DNA from 2 places in the Micromonospora sp. NPDC049836 genome. Region 1 is predicted to be linked to the other one. Evidence: riboswitches for the same ligand, from Rfam matches in the RefSeq annotation. Region 1 holds a riboswitch; the other holds the start of a gene.
The links. A riboswitch is a leader RNA that binds a small molecule or an ion and turns the genes downstream of it on or off. The one in region 1 is predicted to bind thiamine pyrophosphate.
Positions count from the first base shown of each region.

Region 2: linked by a shared signal. The riboswitch ahead of thiE (thiamine phosphate synthase) and the one ahead of ACIBPB_RS11160 (ECF transporter S component) in region 1 are both predicted to bind thiamine pyrophosphate.

Region 1 is NZ_JBITLH010000003.1:702,004-710,558, reverse strand. Features, by position in the region: gene ACIBPB_RS11165 (ABC transporter ATP-binding protein) at 1-777, opposite strand, end outside; gene ACIBPB_RS11160 (ECF transporter S component) at 894-1,472, opposite strand; TPP riboswitch at 1,545-1,651, opposite strand; gene ACIBPB_RS11155 (alpha/beta fold hydrolase) at 1,741-2,565, shown strand; gene ACIBPB_RS11150 (aminoglycoside N(3)-acetyltransferase) at 2,562-3,386, shown strand; gene ACIBPB_RS11145 (sugar isomerase domain-containing protein) at 3,383-4,132, shown strand; gene ACIBPB_RS11140 (DUF6328 family protein) at 4,403-4,906, shown strand; gene ACIBPB_RS11135 (acyl-CoA dehydrogenase family protein) at 5,125-7,182, shown strand; gene ACIBPB_RS11130 (hypothetical protein) at 7,280-7,447, opposite strand; gene ACIBPB_RS11125 (hypothetical protein) at 7,457-8,062, opposite strand; gene ACIBPB_RS11120 (Fur family transcriptional regulator) at 8,108-8,500, opposite strand; gene ACIBPB_RS11115 (metalloregulator ArsR/SmtB family transcription factor) at 8,541-8,555, opposite strand, start outside.
Region 2 is NZ_JBITLH010000005.1:346,258-354,812, forward strand. Features, by position in the region: gene ACIBPB_RS16335 (hypothetical protein) at 1-1,128, opposite strand, end outside; gene ACIBPB_RS16340 (methyltransferase) at 1,256-1,861, shown strand; gene ACIBPB_RS16345 (ABC-F family ATP-binding cassette domain-containing protein) at 1,903-3,579, shown strand; gene ACIBPB_RS16350 (aldo/keto reductase) at 3,880-4,842, shown strand; gene ACIBPB_RS16355 (DUF559 domain-containing protein) at 6,001-6,915, opposite strand; TPP riboswitch at 7,037-7,147, shown strand; gene thiE (thiamine phosphate synthase) at 7,142-7,768, shown strand; gene thiO (glycine oxidase ThiO) at 7,762-8,555, shown strand, end outside.

The sequences.
Region 1 (8,555 bases):
GAGCAGCACCGCGCCGGGCGTCGCGGTGGCCCGCCGGGGCGGCACGAGGCGGCCGGGCACCCAGACCCCGGCGTCGGCCAGCGCGTCGCCGTGCGCGGCGAAGACCGCCTCGGGTGAGCCGTCGGCCCGCACCCCGCCGCCGGGCTCCAGCACCACCACCCGGTCGACCAGGGGCAGCGCCTCGGCCACCCGGTGCTCGACCAGGATCAGCGTGGTGTCGGCGTCGAGCGCGTCCGCGACGGCCCGCCGGACCAGCGTGGCGCCGGCCGGGTCCAGGTTGGCGGTCGGCTCGTCGAGCAGCAGCAGCCCCGGCCGCAGGGCCAGCGCACCGGCCAGGGCGAGCCGCTGCTGTTCGCCGCCGGAGAGCGCGGCGGTGGGCCGGTCCCGGTGGTACGGGAAGCCGACCCGGCGCAGCGCCTCGTCGACCCGGGGCCAGATCTCGTCGGCGGGCACCCCGCGGTTCTCCAGCCCGAACGCGACGTCGTCGCCGCAGCGGGCCATCACGAGCTGGCTCTCCGGGTCCTGGAAGACGATGCCGACCCGTTCCCGGGCCTTACGCGGGTCGAGCCCGTCGATCTCGACGGTGCCCTCCTGCTCGCCGGAGTCCTCGGGCAGCAGGCCGGCCAGGGCGGCGAGCAGGGTGCTCTTGCCCGCCCCCGACGGCCCCAGCAGCAGCACCCGCTCGCCGGCCTCGACGCGCAGGTCGACGCCGCGTACGGCCCACTGCTTGCGGCCGGCGTGCCGCCACCCGAACCCGCGCAGGTTCACCGCACCCACCCCGCACCCCTCCTCCGGCCCGTACGGGCCCCAGCTTGGTTGATCAAGGAGCTTGCGTCCGCGGAATCGCCTCGGCCGACGCAAACTCCTTGCCCAACGCGGTCGACGGGGGACGGTCAGACGGTGGCGCGTTCCCGGCCGGCCGGGAAGCGGTCCAGGACACCGGTGTTGGCCAGGGCCCGGGTGAGGGCGACGCCGCCCAGGCCGGCCACCACCAGCGAGCTGGCCGCGGTGAGCAGGATGTACGGCAGGCGGAAGCTGCCCCACGCGGTGCCCGGGTACCAGACGAAGACGTCGTAGATCGACGCGGCCAGGCCGGCGAAGGTCGCCGCCAGCAGCGCCACCGGCAGCCGGTAGCTGCGGTACGCGAACAGCGCGAAGGCCAGTTCGGCGGCGGCCGCCTCCAGCGGACCCTGCACGACGATCGTCCAGCCCCAGCTCGTGCCGAACGCCACTGACACCAGCGCGGCCAGGGTGAGCGTGAAGAGCGCCGCGCCCGGCTTCCGGACGACCAGCGCGCCCAGCACGGCCGGCACCAGCCAGACGCCGTACAGGACGGCGCGGCCGGGCAGCGGGATGGCGTCCGCCGGTCCGTTCCAGAGCAGGCCCCAGGCCCAGAAGATGATGCCGAAGGCCACCCCGAGCACGGAGGCCACGACGATGTCGATGGTGCGCCACCGGTTGGTGCTGTCCATGGTTGCTCCCAGTTCCGTCAGGCGAACCAGGAGAAGACGCACGCCGCGCCCGGATCACCGGACGGCGGCGCGGCTGGAGGTCGACCGAACTCCCTGCGCTGGCATTACCCAGATCAGGTTCGAGGGTCTGCGGGCACCGGCCCGCACTCTCAGCGCTGTGCGCTCCCCTGTCGGATGTGAAGTTGTCTCGTCGCAGACGCTAGCACCGACCCCCACCCGCGGCCCAGCAGGGCGATCACCGGGTGGACCGGTGGGTAGGGTGGCGATCATGCGGGTCGAGGCGCGAGGTCTGACGTTCGAGGTACGCACCGGCGGCCCCGAGGACGGCGACCCCGTCCTGCTGCTGCACGGCTTCCCGCAGCACGCCGGCGAGTGGGACGACGTGGTGCCCGCCCTGCACGCCGCCGGGCTGCGCACGTACGCCCTCGACCAGCGGGGCTACGCCCCCGGGGCGCGACCGGCGGCCGTCGAGGCGTACCGGATCCCGGAGCTGGTGGCGGACGCGGCCGCCGTGCTCGACGCGCTCGGGGTGACCCGCGCGCACCTGGTCGGCCACGACTGGGGCGCGATCGTGGCGTGGGGGCTGGCGGCGGCCCACCCGGAGCGGGTCCGCACCCTCACCGCGGTCTCGGTGCCGCACCCGGCCGCGATGGGGCACGCGCTCGCCACCGACCCGCGGCAGAAGGCCCGCTCCGCCTACATCGCCCTGTTCCGGCGGCCCGGCAAGGCGGAGAAGGTGCTGCTCGCGCTGCACGCCGCCACCCTGCGCCGGATGCTCTCCGGGGTCGGCGACGCCGCCCGGGTGGCCCGCTACGCCGACCCGATGCGGGAGCCGGGCGCGCTGACCGCCGCGCTGAACTGGTACCGGGCCATGTCGGGCGCGGACATGAAGGCCGTCGGGCCGGTGGACGTGCCGACCACCTTCGTCTGGAGCGACCGGGACATCGCGATCGGCCGGACCGCCGCCGAAGCCTGCGCCGGCCACGTGACCGGCGACTACCGCTTCGTGACGCTGACCGGCGTGACGCACTGGATCCCCGACGAGGCCCCGGCCCCGCTGGCCGAGGCGATCCTCGCCCGCGCCGGCCGGTGAGCGCCACCGCCGGGCCGGCCCGCCCGCACACCCGCCCGCACACCCGCGCGTCGCTCGCCGCCCAGCTCCGCGCCCTCGGCGTACGCCCCGGCGGGACGGTCCTGGTGCACGCCGCGCTGCGCCCGCTGGGTTTCCTCTGCGGCGGCCCGGAGGCCGTGCTGCTCGCCCTGCGCGACGTGCTCGGCCCGGACGGGACGGTCGTGGTGCCCACCCACACCCCGGGGAACAGCGACCCGGCCGGCTGGACCAACCCGCCGGTGCCGCCCGACTGGTGGCCGGTGATCCGGGCGGAGCTACCCGGTTTCGATCCGGCGGTCACCCCGAGCCGGTTCATGGGCGCCTTCGCGGAGCAGGTCCGCACCTGGCCGGGCGCCCGGCGCAGCGCGCACCCGTACGTCTCGTTCGCCGCGCTCGGGCCGGCCGCCGAGCGGATCGTGGCCGGTCACCCGCTGGCCGACATGCTCGGCGAGCGTTCCCCGCTGGCCCGGCTGTACGAACTCGACGCCGACGTGCTGCTGCTCGGCGTGGACCACGGCAGCAACACCTCGCTGCACCTGGCCGAGTACCGGCAACCCGCGCCACCCCGGGAGCGTTGCGGTGCGGCCGTGCTCACCGCCGACGGCGGCCGGGACTGGGTGTGGTGGGACGACGTACGCCTCGACGAGGAGGACTTCGACCGGCTCGGCGTCGACCTGGAGGCCACCGGCGCGGTGCGGCTCGGACCGGTCGGCGACGGGACGGGACGGTTGATGAGGCAGCGGGCGGCGGTCGACTTCGCGGTGGACTGGCTGGCCCGGAACCGACGGACGGAGGAAGCATGAGCGTGAGCGCCGAGGCGTACCTGGCGGTGGTGACCGAGACGATCGGGCGGGTGGCCGCCGGGCAGCGGGAGAACGTGGCCCGGGCGGCCGAGCTGATCAGCGGATCGTTGCGCGCCGGCGGGGTGGTGCACGCGTTCGGCACCGGGCACTCCGAGGCCCTCGCCATGGAGATCGCCGGCCGGGCCGGTGGGCTGGTCCCGACCAACCGGATCGCCCTGCGGGACCTGGTCCTGTACGGCGGGGAGCCGGCCGACGTGCTCGGCCCGAAACTGGAACGCGAGCCCGCCGTGGCGCACCGCCTCTACGAGCTGGCCCCGGTCCGCCCGCAGGACGTCTTCGTGCTCGCCTCCAACTCCGGCGTCAACGGGGCGATGGTGGAGTTCGCGGCCATCGTCAAGGAGCGCGGGCACCCGCTGGTCGCGATCACCTCGGCCGCGCACTCGGCCCGGATGACCTCCCGGCACCCGAGCGGCCGCAAGCTCGCCGACTTCGCCGACGTGGTGCTCGACAACGGCGCCCCGTACGGCGACGCCACCCTGCCGCTGCCCGGCGGCGGCGCGGTCGGCGCGGTCTCCTCGATCACCGCCGCGCTGCTGGCGCAGCAGATCGTCGCGGAGGTGGTGGCCCGGCTGCTGGCCGCGGGGGAGCAGCCCCCGGTCTACCTGTCGGCCAACATCACCGGTGGCGACGAGCACAACGCCGAGTTGGAGGCCCGGTACGCCGGCCGCATCCGCCGGGGAGCGTGAGCGCCGGCGGTTTCCCCGCGAGCGCCGGGCGGCGTGGTCGGGGCGAGGGGCGGTGGTTCCGTCGTGAGCCCCGGGCGGCGAGGCCGGGGGCGGCGGGTGGTGGTTTCGTCGTGAGCCCCGGGCGGCGCGGCGGGGCGGCGGGTGGTGGTTTCGTCGTGAGCCCTGGGCGGCGCGGCGGGGGCCGGTTTCGTCGCGAGCCCGAACGGGCAAACCCTGGCTGCCGGTGGGCGACCCCCCACCGGCGTCAGGCGTCTCGCCCGGAGGTGATGGGTGTCCAAGGAGACCGAGAAGCAGCGTTGGCAGCGTAACTTCGCCGACCTGCTCCAGGAGCTGCGGGTGGCGCAGACCGGCGTGCAGATCCTCTTCGCGTTCCTGCTCACCCTGCCGTTCAGCAACGGATTCACGAGGACCACGCCGTTCCAGAAGGACGTCTACGTCGTCGCCCTGCTGGCCGCCGCCGGGGCCACCGCAATGATCATCTCACCGGTCGCCTTCCACCGGGCGCTGTTCCGGCAGGGCCGCAAGCCGGAACTGGTCCGCTTCGCCCACCTCATGGCCAGCGGCGGCCTCGGGCTCATGCTCGTCTCGATGGTCAGCGCGGTCCTGCTGATCACCGACTTCGTGCTCAGCCGGCCGATCGCCTTCCTGCTCAGCGGGATCACCGGGGCCTGGTTCCTGGCCTTCTGGGTGATCCTGCCGTTCGCCCGGCGCAACTGGGGTGAGGACGACATCGACGACGAGGAGGACGATCCGCAGGTGCTGGTCGGCGACTGAGCCGCCCGGCACGGCGGCGCCGCGCTGCCCGGCCCGGTGGCGGTCGCCGTGCTCGGGCTGCCCGGCCGGGTGCTGGTCGCCGGATCCACGGCGTGCCGGGTGCGCCGGGTCCCGCCAAATCGGACGTGCCGCTGACGCTACCCCTGGGTAACACCCGGGAGTAGCGTCGATTTCGTCGCACGTCGACGCAGCCGGACCGAGGTCTCCAGGAGGCAGCCGTGACCACGACACAGAACAGTCGACCCGACCCCGCCGGACACGGTGGCCCCACCGGGCGGGTGGCGCCCATCGACGATCCCGGACCGCCGGCCGGCAGCGCCGCGGCCGTCGACGCCGCGGGCGGGGCCGGTCCGCTGCCCTCGGAGGCCGGACAGGTCTCCGAGAAGGAGGCCCGCCAGGTCGCCGAGGCGGCCCGGGAGGCAGCCTGGGACCGGCCCAGCTTCGGCAAGGAACTCTTCCTCGGCCGGTTCCAGCTCGACCTGATCAACCCGTGGCCGCGCGCCGACCCGGACGACACCGCCCGGGCCGAGGAGTTCCTCGCCGCGTTCGGGGCGTACCTGGACGCCGAGGTGGACGGTGCCGCCATCGAACGGGACGCGCGGATCCCCGACGAGGTGTTCCACGGGATGGCCCGGCTCGGCGCGTTCGGCATGAAGATCGACCGCAAGTACGGCGGCCTCGGGCTGAGCAACCTGCACTACTGCCGGGCGCTGATGCGGGCCGGCTCGGTCAACCCGGCGATCGGCGCGCTGCTCTCGGCGCACCAGTCGATCGGCGTGCCGCAGCCGCTGAAGATGTTCGGCACGCCCGAGCAGAAGCAGCACTTCCTGCCCCGGCTGGCCGCCGGTGAGGTCTCCGCGTTCCTGCTCACCGAGCCCGACGTCGGCTCCGACCCGGCCCGGCTGGCCACCACGGCCGAGCCGACCGAGGACGGCACCGGCTACCGGCTCAACGGGGTGAAGCTCTGGGCCACCAACGGCACGGTCGCCACCCTCCTCGTGGTGATGGCCCGGGTGCCGGCCGCCGAGGGGCGTCGCGGCGGCATCACCGCCTTCGTCGTGGAGGGCGACAGCGAAGGCATCACCGTGGAGCGGCGCAACGAGTTCGTCGGGCTGCGCGGCCTGGAGAACAGCCTCACCCGGTTCCACGACGTCTTCGTGCCCAAGGAGAACGTCATCGGCGGCGAGGGCAAGGGCCTGAAGATCGCCCTGACCACGCTGAACACCGGCCGGCTGTCGCTGCCGGCGATGTGCGTCGGGGCCGGCAAGTGGGCGTTGAACGTGGCCCGCGAATGGGCCGCCGACCGGGTCCAGTGGGGACGGCCGGTCGGCGAGCACGAGGCGGTCGCCAAGAAGCTGGCCTTCATCGCCGCCACCACGTACGGCATGGAGAGCATGCTCGACCTCAGCTGCCTGCTCGCCGACGACGACCGCAACGACATCCGGATCGAGGCCGCGCTGGTCAAGCTGTACGCCAGTGAGATGGCCTGGAAGATCGCCGACGAGCTGATCCAGATCCGGGGCGGACGCGGCTACGAGACGGCCGACTCGCTGGCCGCCCGGGGCGAGCGGCCGGCCGCGGTCGAGCAACTCCTGCGCGACCTGCGGATCAACCGGATCTTCGAGGGCTCCACCGAGATCATGCACCTGCTGATCGCGCGGGAGGCGGTCGACGCGCACCTCTCGGTGGCCGGCGACATCATCGACCCGGACGCCGGGCTGGGCCGTAAGGCGAAGGCCGGTGCCCGGGCCGGCGCCTTCTACGCCAAGTGGCTGCCCACCCTCGCCGTCGGCCGGGGCCAGGCGCCCGGGGCGTACCACGAGTTCGGCCCGCTCGCCGGGCACCTGCGGCACGTCGAGCGGACCTCCCGCAAGCTGGCCCGTTCCACCTTCTACGCGATGTCCCGCTGGCAGGGCAAGATGGAGCGCAAGCAGGCGTTCCTCGGCCGGGTGGTGGACATCGGCGCGGAGCTGTTCGCGATGTCGGCGGTCTGCGTCCGGGCCACCGCCGAGCGGGCCGAGCACCCCGAGAACGTGGAGCTGGCCGACCTGTTCTGCCGGCAGGCCCGGCTCCGGATCGACGAGCTCTTCACCGGCCTGTGGTCCAACACCGACGCGGTCGACGTGGCGGCCGCGAAGCGGATCCTCGCCGGCCGGTACGCCGCCCTGGAGGAGGGGGTGGCGACCCCGCCCGCGGAGCAGCCCTGGGTGGCCCGCTGGCAGCCCGGCCCGTCGACCGCCGAGGACGTCCGCCGCCGCATCCCGCCCGCCAACTGACCCCGGGTTCGCTCCCGCCGCCGTCCCGACCCACCGGCCGGGGCGGCGGCGGTCGGTCCGGGTGCGCGCCGACGAAACGGGCGGGGAGCCGGCCGGGTCAGCGGGCGATGGCCCAGGCGATCACCCCGGCCAGGATCAGCCCGTTCAGGCCGGCCAGCACCAGGTACGCGACGGGCGGGATGCGGCGACCCTTGCGGACGAAGCTCACCAGGACGCCCGCGTAGATCAGCAGCAGCACCGCGACGACGATCAGGAAGTACAGCACCGGCACACCTTAGCGGCCCGTCCTCAGGCCGAGGCTGCGCAGCTCCAGCTCGGCGAGCGCGTCGACGGTGGCGTCGTCGCCGCGCCGCCACGCCTCGGCCACGTCCGGATCGATCCGGGTCAGCCGGCCCAGCGGTTGCCCGGCGAGCGCGCGCAGCGCCAGCAGGTCCCGGCCGGCGGGTGCGGTGGCCAGCCGCTTCGCCGCGCCGGCCCGGCGCATCCAGCGCAGCCGCAGCGGCATCCAGCCGACGAGGACCAGGCCGAGCGGAACGACCAGCACCGCGATGCTCAGTCCGAGGGCCAGCTGGCCGACGAGTTCCTGCTGGTCGTGGCCCGCCTCGGCGACCGACCGGGCGGCGTCGGCGGCCCGGTTGAAGGGGGCGGTCAGCTCGTCGCCGACCAGCGGCACCCGGCCGACCTTGCCGCCCGCCTCGGCCAGGTTGTCGGCGAGGCTGCCGCCGGCTCCCTCCAGCTTCTGTCCCGGTACGGCGAGCTTCTCGATGAGGTCGTGCAGCCAGAGCGCGAAGCGGATCGAGGCGTACACCCAGGCGACCACGAGCAGGTCGGTGAGGAGCTGACGGAGGGCGATCGGAAAGCGATCAGCGTAGATCTTCACGCCGGACAGCGTGCCACGCTCCGGCCCCGCCGGCACGATGCAGCGTCAGCCGGCGCAGGCCGGGCAGCTGCCGAAGATCTCCAGGGTGTGGCTGACCTCGGCGTACCCGTGCTCGGCGGCGACCCGCTCGGCCCAGCTCTCCACCGCCGGGCCGGCCACCTCGACGGTCCGCCCGCAGTGCCGGCAGACCAGGTGGTGGTGGTGGCCCTCGCTGCACCGCCGGTAGAGGTGCTCGCCGCCCGGCGGGCGCATCACGTCGATCTCGCCGGCGTCGGCGAGCCCCTGCAACGTCCGGTAGACCGTGGTGAGGCCGACCCGCTCGCCGCGCTGGCGGAGCATCGCGTGCAGGTCCTGGGCGCTGTGGAAGCCTTCCACCTCGGCCAGCAGGGTGCTCACCGCCGTCCGCTGCCGGGTGTTACGCAGCGTTCCGTCGGTCACGCCGCCACCTCCCTCCGGCCGGCCCGGGTGGGCCGCCCGGTCATCGCGGCCCTTC
Region 2 (8,555 bases), on a different contig from region 1:
GGTGGGCTGGTTGGCCACCCCGCCGTTGGCCCGGCGTTCCAGCACGCCCCGGTTCAGGTAGACCTCGATCATGTCGTACAGGATCTCGCGGGTCCGGCTGTCGGTGGCCGCGATCTTCTTCCCGTCGGCGCGGGTGACCAGGCAGTACGCGATGTAGTGGCCGCGTACCTGCCAGCCGATGCGGGCGGCGGCCTTCGCCACGGCCTCGGTGTCTTCGTCGGCGGCCATGCCTCGGAACCGGCCCTGCCGTTCGTCGAGCAGTTGCCGGATCCGGTCCCGGGCGCGCTGCGCGCTGGCCACGTCGGTGAGGTTGAACAGCCCGGCGGTGAGCAGGTGATCGCCGTCGGGGGAGCGCAGGGTCGCCCGGACCACCTGGTTGCAGCCGAGCCGGGTGAGCAGGTCGGCGATCTCCCCGGTCACCGCGACCCCGCAGCTGCCGCTGGAATGGGTCTTGAGCACCGGGTACGCGGGCTGACCGTCGGCGACCACCAGCTTCTTGCCGGGGAAGACCTCCTTGACGGTGAGCGCCAGCTGGTCGGTGTCCCGGGAGTCCAGGTCCGTCCCGTCGGCCGCGGCGGACTGCTCCACCACCGGCTGCCCGCTGGGCGTGCCGGCCTGCGGCGTGCCGGTGCGCTCGTCGAGCAGCGCGGCGACGGCCAGCCCGCCGAGGGCGAGCAGCATCAGGACGGCGGCGCCACCGATCAGGGCCTGCCAGGCCCGCCCCCCGCCGCGCCTGCGCTCCGCCCGGCTGGGGCGGGACAGGTCCAGCGGTTCGGTCGTCCGGAAGATCGCGGCCGGCGCCGGGCGTGGCACGGCGGCGGGCGGTGCGGTGGCCCGGGGGGCGTCCGGCTCGAGCCGGCCCGGCACGGGGGCCGGCGAGGGAGCCGGAACCGGTGGCGGGGCCGGCGCGGGCAGCGGAGCCGGGGCCGGGGCCGGGGCCGGCGCCGGGGCTGGGGCCGTGTCGACGGGCGGTCGGGCGACCCGGGCCGGCGGCAGCGACGGGGTGGGGAAGCGGGACGGCGAGGGGCCCGCCGGCGGCGGTGGCGCGGCGGCCGGCGCGGACGGGTCCGGCCCGGACCCCGGGTACTCCAGGAAGGCGTCCTCATCGGACTCGTACCGATACACCATGTGAGACACAGTAGGGGTCGATTGTCCCTTTCGAGGGTAATATCGGGAAATCTGGGCGGAGTGGCGTCCGACCCGGTTCAGCACACCGTCGCCGACGCCCATCCACGCCGGTGCGACAATTCCCGGCGTGACCGGCGACCACTACTTCACCGCGCAGCCCACGAGCGCCGTCCAGCCGCGCGAGGTCGAGTTCTCCGTGGCGGGGCGGGACTACACCCTCGCCTCCGCCAGCGGGGTCTTCTCCGCCGCCCGGCTCGACCCCGGCACCGCCGTCCTGCTGCGCAAGGCCCCGCTGCCGGCGCCCGACGTCACCGGTCCGCTGCTCGACATCGGCTCCGGCTTCGGCCCCATCACCTGCGTCCTGGCCGCCAGCGCGCCGGCCGCCACGGTCTGGGCGGTCGACGTCAACGAGCGGGCCCGGCAACTCACCGCCGCGAACGCCGCCCGGGTGGGCGCGGCCGAGCGGGTCCGGGCGGTCGCTCCGGACGACGTACCGGCCGAGGTCACCTTCGCCCAGATCTGGTCCAACCCGCCCATCCACATCGGCAAGTCCGAGCTGCACGACCTGCTCCGGCACTGGCTGCCCCGGCTCGCCCCGGACGGGGTGGCGTGGCTGGTCGTCGCGAAGAACCTCGGCGGCGACTCGCTGCACCGCTGGCTGACCGACCAGGGCTGGCAGGTGGCCCGGCACGCCAGCCAGAAGGGCTTCCGGGTGCTGCGGGTCACCCGGTAAACGAGTGTCGCCCGCCCCCGCCTCTCGGGCAGGATGCCGGCGTGGGATACGTGGACGTGGCAGGGGTCGGGCACACCCTCCCGGACGGCCGGGAGCTCTTCGCCGAGGTGTCGTTCCGGGTCGGTGAGGGCGCCAAGGTGGCCCTCGTCGGCCCCAACGGCGCCGGCAAGACCACCCTGCTGCGGATGGTCGCCGGCGACCTGCCGGTGCCTACCGGCGCCATCGCCCGCTCCGGCGGGCTCGGCGTGATGCGCCAGTTCATCGGCATGATCGGGGACGAGTCGACCCTCGCCGACCTGGCGCTGTCGCTCGCCCCGCCGGCGCTGCGCGACGCCGGCCGCCGGCTCGCCGAGACCGAGGCGGCCATGCGGGCGGCCGAGGTCCGCGGCAAGTACAGCAGCGCCGCCGGCAAGGCCCAACTGGCGTACGCGGACGCGCTGGCCGCCTGGGGCGAAGCCGGCGGGTACGACGTCGAGGTGCTCTTCGACACGGTGGCCACCATCGTGCTCGACCTGCCCTGGGACGCCGCCCGGGACCGCCCGGTGCGGACCCTCTCCGGCGGCCAGCAGAAGCGGTTCGCGCTGGAACTGCTGCTCCGCGGCCCCGACGAGGTGCTGCTGCTCGACGAGCCGGACAACTTCCTCGACGTGCCCGGCAAGCGCTGGCTGGAGGGCCGGCTGCGCGAGTCCGGCAAGTCCGTGCTCTACGTCTCGCACGACCGGGAACTGCTGGCACAGACCGCCGACCGGGTGGTCGCCGTCGAGGGCGGCAGCGCCTGGGTGCACCCGGGTGGCTTCGCGAGCTGGCACTCCGCGCGGGTCGCCCGGCACGCCCGCCTCGACGAGCTGCGTCGCCGCTGGGACGAGGAGCACCAGAAGCTGCGCGAGCTGATGCTCATGTACAAGCAGAAGGCCGCGTACAACGACGGCATGGCCTCCCGCTACCAGGCCGCGCAGACCCGGTTGCGCAAGTTCGAGGAGGCCGGGCCGCCGCCCGTACCCCCGAAGGACCAGGACATCCGGATGCGGCTGAGCGGCGGGCGGACCGGGAAGCGCGCGGTCATCGCCGAGCAGCTCGAACTCGACGGCCTGACCTACCCCTTCGACCTGGAACTCTGGTACGGCGACCGGGTGGCGGTGCTCGGCGCCAACGGGACCGGAAAGTCGCATTTCCTGCGGCTGCTGGCCCGCGGCGGCACCGACCCCGACCCGGCCAGCGTGCCGGCCGAGGCCGCGAAGCTGGCGCCCGTCGCGCACGACGGGATGATCCGCCTCGGCGCCCGGGTCCGGCCCGGCCACTTCTCCCAGACCCACGACCGGCCGGAGCTGATGGCCAGGACGCTGGTCGACATCCTGTGGCGGGGCGACGAGCACCGGGCCGGGATGGACCGGCACGCGGCCATGGCGGCGCTGTCCCGGTACGAGCTGGCCGGCCAGGGCGACCAGCGCTTCGGCACGCTCTCCGGCGGGCAGCAGGCGCGCTTCCTGGTGCTGCTGCTGGAGCTGTCCGGGGCGACCCTGCTGCTGCTCGACGAGCCGACCGACAACCTCGACCTGGCCTCCGCCGAGGCGCTCGAAGCCGGACTCGCGGCCTTCGACGGGACGGTGGTCGCGGTGACCCACGACCGCTGGTTCACCCGCTCGTTCGACCGGTTCGTGCTGTTCCGCGGCGACGGAGAGGTGGTCGAGACGCCCGAGCCGGTCTGGGACGTCCGCTGACCGACGGCGCGCTCGTCGACCGGTTCCGCGCCGGCGGCGGGTGGGGTTCTGGCGGCGGGGTCGGGTCCCGCCGGCGTTCGGTGCGCCTCCGCCGCGGCGTCGCCGCCGGGCGTGGCGCTGGTCGTCGCGGGGCGTGGCGCTGGTCGTCGCGGGGCGTGGCGCTGGTCGTCGTGGGGCGTGGTGCTGGTCGCCGCCGAGGCCCTGTCGGCGTCGCTACGGACCTGATGTCGGGGACGGCTCAGCCGGCGAGCCGGGCCGGCCCGCGGGCTCGAGCGGTGACCTGGTGGCGGGCGGCATAGGGTGGATCTCGTGACTGAGATGACCTATCGCCGGTTGGGCGACTCCGGGCTCGTGGTGTCCGTGGTCGGCATCGGCTGCAACAACTTCGGCCGCAAGCTCGACCGCGACGGGACCCGCGCGGTGGTCGACGCCGCGCTCGACGCCGGGATCAACTTCTTCGACACCGCCGACATCTACGGCGAGCCGCAGGGCGGCTCCGAGGAACTGCTGGGCGAGGCGCTGAAGGGGCGCCGGGACGACGTGGTGGTCGCCACCAAGTTCGGCATGGACATGCACGGCCTCAACGGCCCCGACCACGGCGCCCGGGGCGCCCGCCGGTACATCGCCCGCGCGGTCGAGGCGTCGCTGCGCCGCCTCGGCACCGATCACATCGACCTCTACCAGATGCACGAGCCGGACCCCGGTACGCCGATCGACGAGACCCTCGCCGCCCTGGACGACCTGGTCCGCGCCGGCAAGGTGCGCTACCTCGGCAACTCGAACTTCGCCGGCTGGCAGATCGCCGACGCCGACTGGACCGCGTCGTCCCAGGGCCGTACCCGCTTCGTCTCCGCGCAGAACCACTACTCGCTGCTGGAGCGGAGCGTGGAGACCGAGGTCATCCCCGCCTGCGAGCGGTTCGGCCTGGGCATGCTGCCGTTCTTCCCGCTCGCCAACGGGCTGCTCACCGGCAAGTACAAGCGGAACGAGACGCCCCCGGCCGGCAGCCGGCTCGCCGGTGGCGGCCGGTACGCCGAGCGGCTCGCCGCGGCCGACTGGGACACCATCGAGGCGGTTGAGGCGTACGCGGCCGAGCGCGGGCTCAGCATGCTCCAGGTGGCCATCGGCGGGTTGGCCGCCCGGCCGGCGGTGACCTCCGTGATCGCCGGCGCCACCACCCCCGAGCAGGTACGCGCCAACGCCGAGGCGGGCACCTGGCAGCCCACCGACGAGGACCTGGACGCCCTCGACGCCCTGCTCTGACCGGGCTCAGCGCTGCCCCGGTGCCGTCTCCGGCACCGGGGCAGCCTGCTTTCCACCCCCGGGCCACGCCGGCCGGGCCCGTTGCGCCCTGCGTGCCGGTTGCTCCTGGGCGGCCCGACCCTCGGCGTACGGGCTCACTGGCGCTGTGGGCGGGGTCGTCGGCCCTGCGGGCGGGTCTCTCGCTCTACCGAATGGGCGCTGGGCTCTGCGAGTTGGGTGCTGCTCTGCTGCGGGCGGGTCCTTCGCCCGACGGACCGGGCGTGGGCCCTGTCGCTGGCCTTTTCGTTCGACGGCCCGGGTGCTGACCCCGCGGCGGGGTCTTTCGCTCGACGGACCGGGCGCTGGGCTCTGCGAGTTGGGTGCTGGGCCGCCGCCGGCCGGGCACGCCGTCGAGTGACGGCCTCGGTGGAACACCATGGAGGTCAAAAGCGCTCTTTGACCTCCATGGTGTTCCACCGGTGGTCTCTGTTGGCCGGCCCGGTGGGTGCCGTGAGTGGCCGGGGGGGACCGGGCGGGCGGGTTGGGCGCTGATGGCGCCAAGGCGCGCTTGTGGCGTCCATGGTGATCCACCGATTGCCTCCGGTCGGCCCGTTGGGCCGGGCGCCGCGTGGGACGGGACGCTGAGCGGGTCGGCGGCCGAACGGCACGGGAGCGGGTGGAACGCTATGGAGGTCAAGAGCGTTCTTTGACCTCCATAGCGTTCCACCGACGACGTCCGGTTGGGCGCTGGACGGGGTACGGCGTGGGGCCGGACGCCTGAGTGGGCGGATGCCTGAACTGAGCGGGCGCAGAGCAGGGCGTGGGCGGGAGCCTGAGCAGAGCGGGTGGCTGAGCAGAGCGGGTGGCTGAGCAGAGCGGGTGGCTGAGCAGAGCGGGCGGGTGAGCAGCGCGGGCGGCTGAGCAGCGCGGCGGCTGAGCAGAGCGGGGCGCGAAGCGGCAGAGCGCAAACGCGGCGGGCGAGACGGGAGGTGTGAGCGCTGTGGACATCACAGCGGGCCGTGATGTCCATCGTGGTTGGTGGTCGGTGGTCGCACGCGCTGCCTGCGGTGACCGGCCAGATCGGCGTCATCGCCGAGCGGCCCGGGGTACGCACAGCGCGACACCGGCGGCGACGCTGTGCCGCTCAGCGGCGGCGCGCGGCGGGGCGGGCGGCCAGGGTCAGGGGTGGCGTGCGGTGGCGGCACGTTCGGCGAGGGCCTGGCGGACCAGGGCGACGGTGGCGCGCGGGTGGCGGAGCACGTCGTCGGCGGTGAAGCGGAGGACCAGCCAGCCGGCCGCCCGGAGCGCGTTGAGGCGGGCGACGTCCTGGCGGAAGTGGGCGCGTTCCCGGTGGTGGTCGCCGTCGTACTCGACCGCGACGCGGCGGGCCGGCCAGGCGAGGTCCACCCGTCCGACGAAGCGGCCCCGGGCGTCGAGCACGTCGTGCTGGGCGACGAGCGGCCCGAGCCCGGCGTCGAGCAGGAGCAGCCGGAGCCGGGTCTCCATCGGAGATTCGCTCAGCGGCTCCGCGAGCGCCAGCACCTCCCGGAGCAGCCTGGTGCCCGGCCAGCCGGACCGCGCCGCGGCGTACGCCCGGAGGTCGGTCAGTTTGACCACCCGCCGGTGCAGCAGCGCGTCGACGGCGACCAGCGCGTCCGTGCGTGGGGCCTGCCGGCCGAGGTCGAAGGCGGTGCGCAGGGCCGTGGTGACCGGTAGCCCGGCGAACCGGGTCCGGTCGCTGTCCGGCAGCACCGAGCGGACGACGCGTACCCGGGGATGCGGGCGCAGCCGGGCCGTCCGGGGCAGCAGCACGGTGACCGGGGCGGCTGGTTCGAGCAGGTCGACGCCCCACAGGTACGCGGCGCTGCGCCCGGCGACGGCGGCACCGGGCGGCAGGCGCAGGGCGACGGCCTCGCACCACATCCGGTGGTCGTCCGGGCGGTGGCCGTCGCGGTGCACGTAGACATCGGGCAGCAGCCGCCGCCAGGCCGGCCCGCGCACCATCGCCCAGGTCAGCTGGCCCTCGGCGACGGCGACGCTGCCGCGGAACGGCAGGAACGACAACCGGCGCGGAACGCGGGCAGGCGAGGGCATCCGGACAGCATGACGTGACCGGAAGGTCACTCGCCGTCCCCGCCCTCCACTCCGGACGGTGGGTGGGAAAAGTGTCACCCGCCCTTGGCGGATCGCCGGGGAACGCCGTACGGTAGGCCGCAAGTGACCCACGGGAGCCCGGTGCGGACCGGGCTGAGAGGGGGGCTGACAGCCCCCGACCGTTGAACCTGATCCGGGTAATGCCGGCGCAGGGAGGAGTGTTGCCGTGCCGTCCCTGGGGCGACTGCATCTGATCACCGACACCCGGCCCGGTCGGGACCCCCTCGGCGTGCTGCGGGCCGCGCTGCCGGTGGCCGGCGCCGAACTGGTGGTCCAGGTCCGGGTGGCCGACGACGCCACCGACCGGGAGGCGTACGAGCTGGCCCGGCGGGTGGCCGGGCTGTGCCGGCCGTACGGGGCGACCTGCCTGGTCAACGACCGGCTGCACGTGGCGCTGGCGGTGGCCGCCGACGGCGGGCACGTGGGCGCGGACGATCTGCCGGTGCCCGCCGCCCGCCGGGTGCTCGGTGCCGCCGCCGTGCTCGGCGCGACAGCCCGGGAGCCGGTCACCGCCGCCGCGGCGGTCGCCGCCGGGGCCAGCTACCTCGGCGTGGGGCCGTGCTACGCCACCACGACCAAGTCCGGGCTGCCCGACCCGATCGGCCCCGCGGGGATCCGCGCGGTCGCCGGGGCCGTGAGCGTGCCGGTGATCGCGATCGGCGGGGTGACCGCCGCGTCGGTGCCGGCGCTGCGGGCCGCCGGGGCGTACGGGGTGGCGGTGGTCGGGGCGCTGTCGGCCGCCGCCGATCCGGCCGGGGCGACGGCCGAGCTGCTCCGGGCGTTGACGTGCTGAGCGGGGGCGCGGGCAGCACCGGCGACGTCGGCCGGGGCACCGTCGAGGCCGACGTGGCGGTGGTCGGGGCGGGGCCGGTGGGGCTGGCGATCGCGTGGCGGTGCGCGCAGCGCGGGCTGCGGGTGAGCGTGCACGACCCGGCGCCGGGCTCCGGCGCGTCGCGGGTGGCGGCCGGGATGCTGGCGCCGGTCGCCGAGGCGTACTTCGGGGAGCGGGAGCTGACCGGGCTGCTCACCGAGTCCGCCGCCCGCTGGCCCGGCTTCGCCGCCGAGCTGGCCGGGGCCGCCGGCGCCGACCTCGGGTACCGCACCGACGGCACCCTGGTGGTCGGGCTCACCGCCGACGACCTGGCCGAGGCGGGCCGGCTCTGGTCGTACCAGCAGGGTCTGGGGCTGCCGATCAGGCCGCTGCGCCCCTCGGAGCTGCGGGACCGCGAGCCGGCGCTGGCGCCCCGGGTGCGCGGCGGCGCGCTCGCACCCGGCGACCACCAGGTCGACCCGCGCCGGCTGGTCGCCGCGCTGCGCACGGCGGCCGAGCGGGCCGGCGCGGTGCTGCGACCGGCGGCGGTCGGCGCGCTGTCCGAGCTGGCCGCCCGGGTCGTCGTGGTGGCGGCCGGCTGCGGCGCGGCGGCGCTCACCGGCCTCCCGGTCCGGCCGGTGAAGGGGCAGGTGCTCCGGCTCCGCGCGCCCGGTGGCGGTCCGCCCGGCTTCCGGCACGTGATCCGGGGGTACGCCGACGGCGAGCCGGTCTACCTGGTGCCCCGGGACAGCGGCGAGGTGGTGGTCGG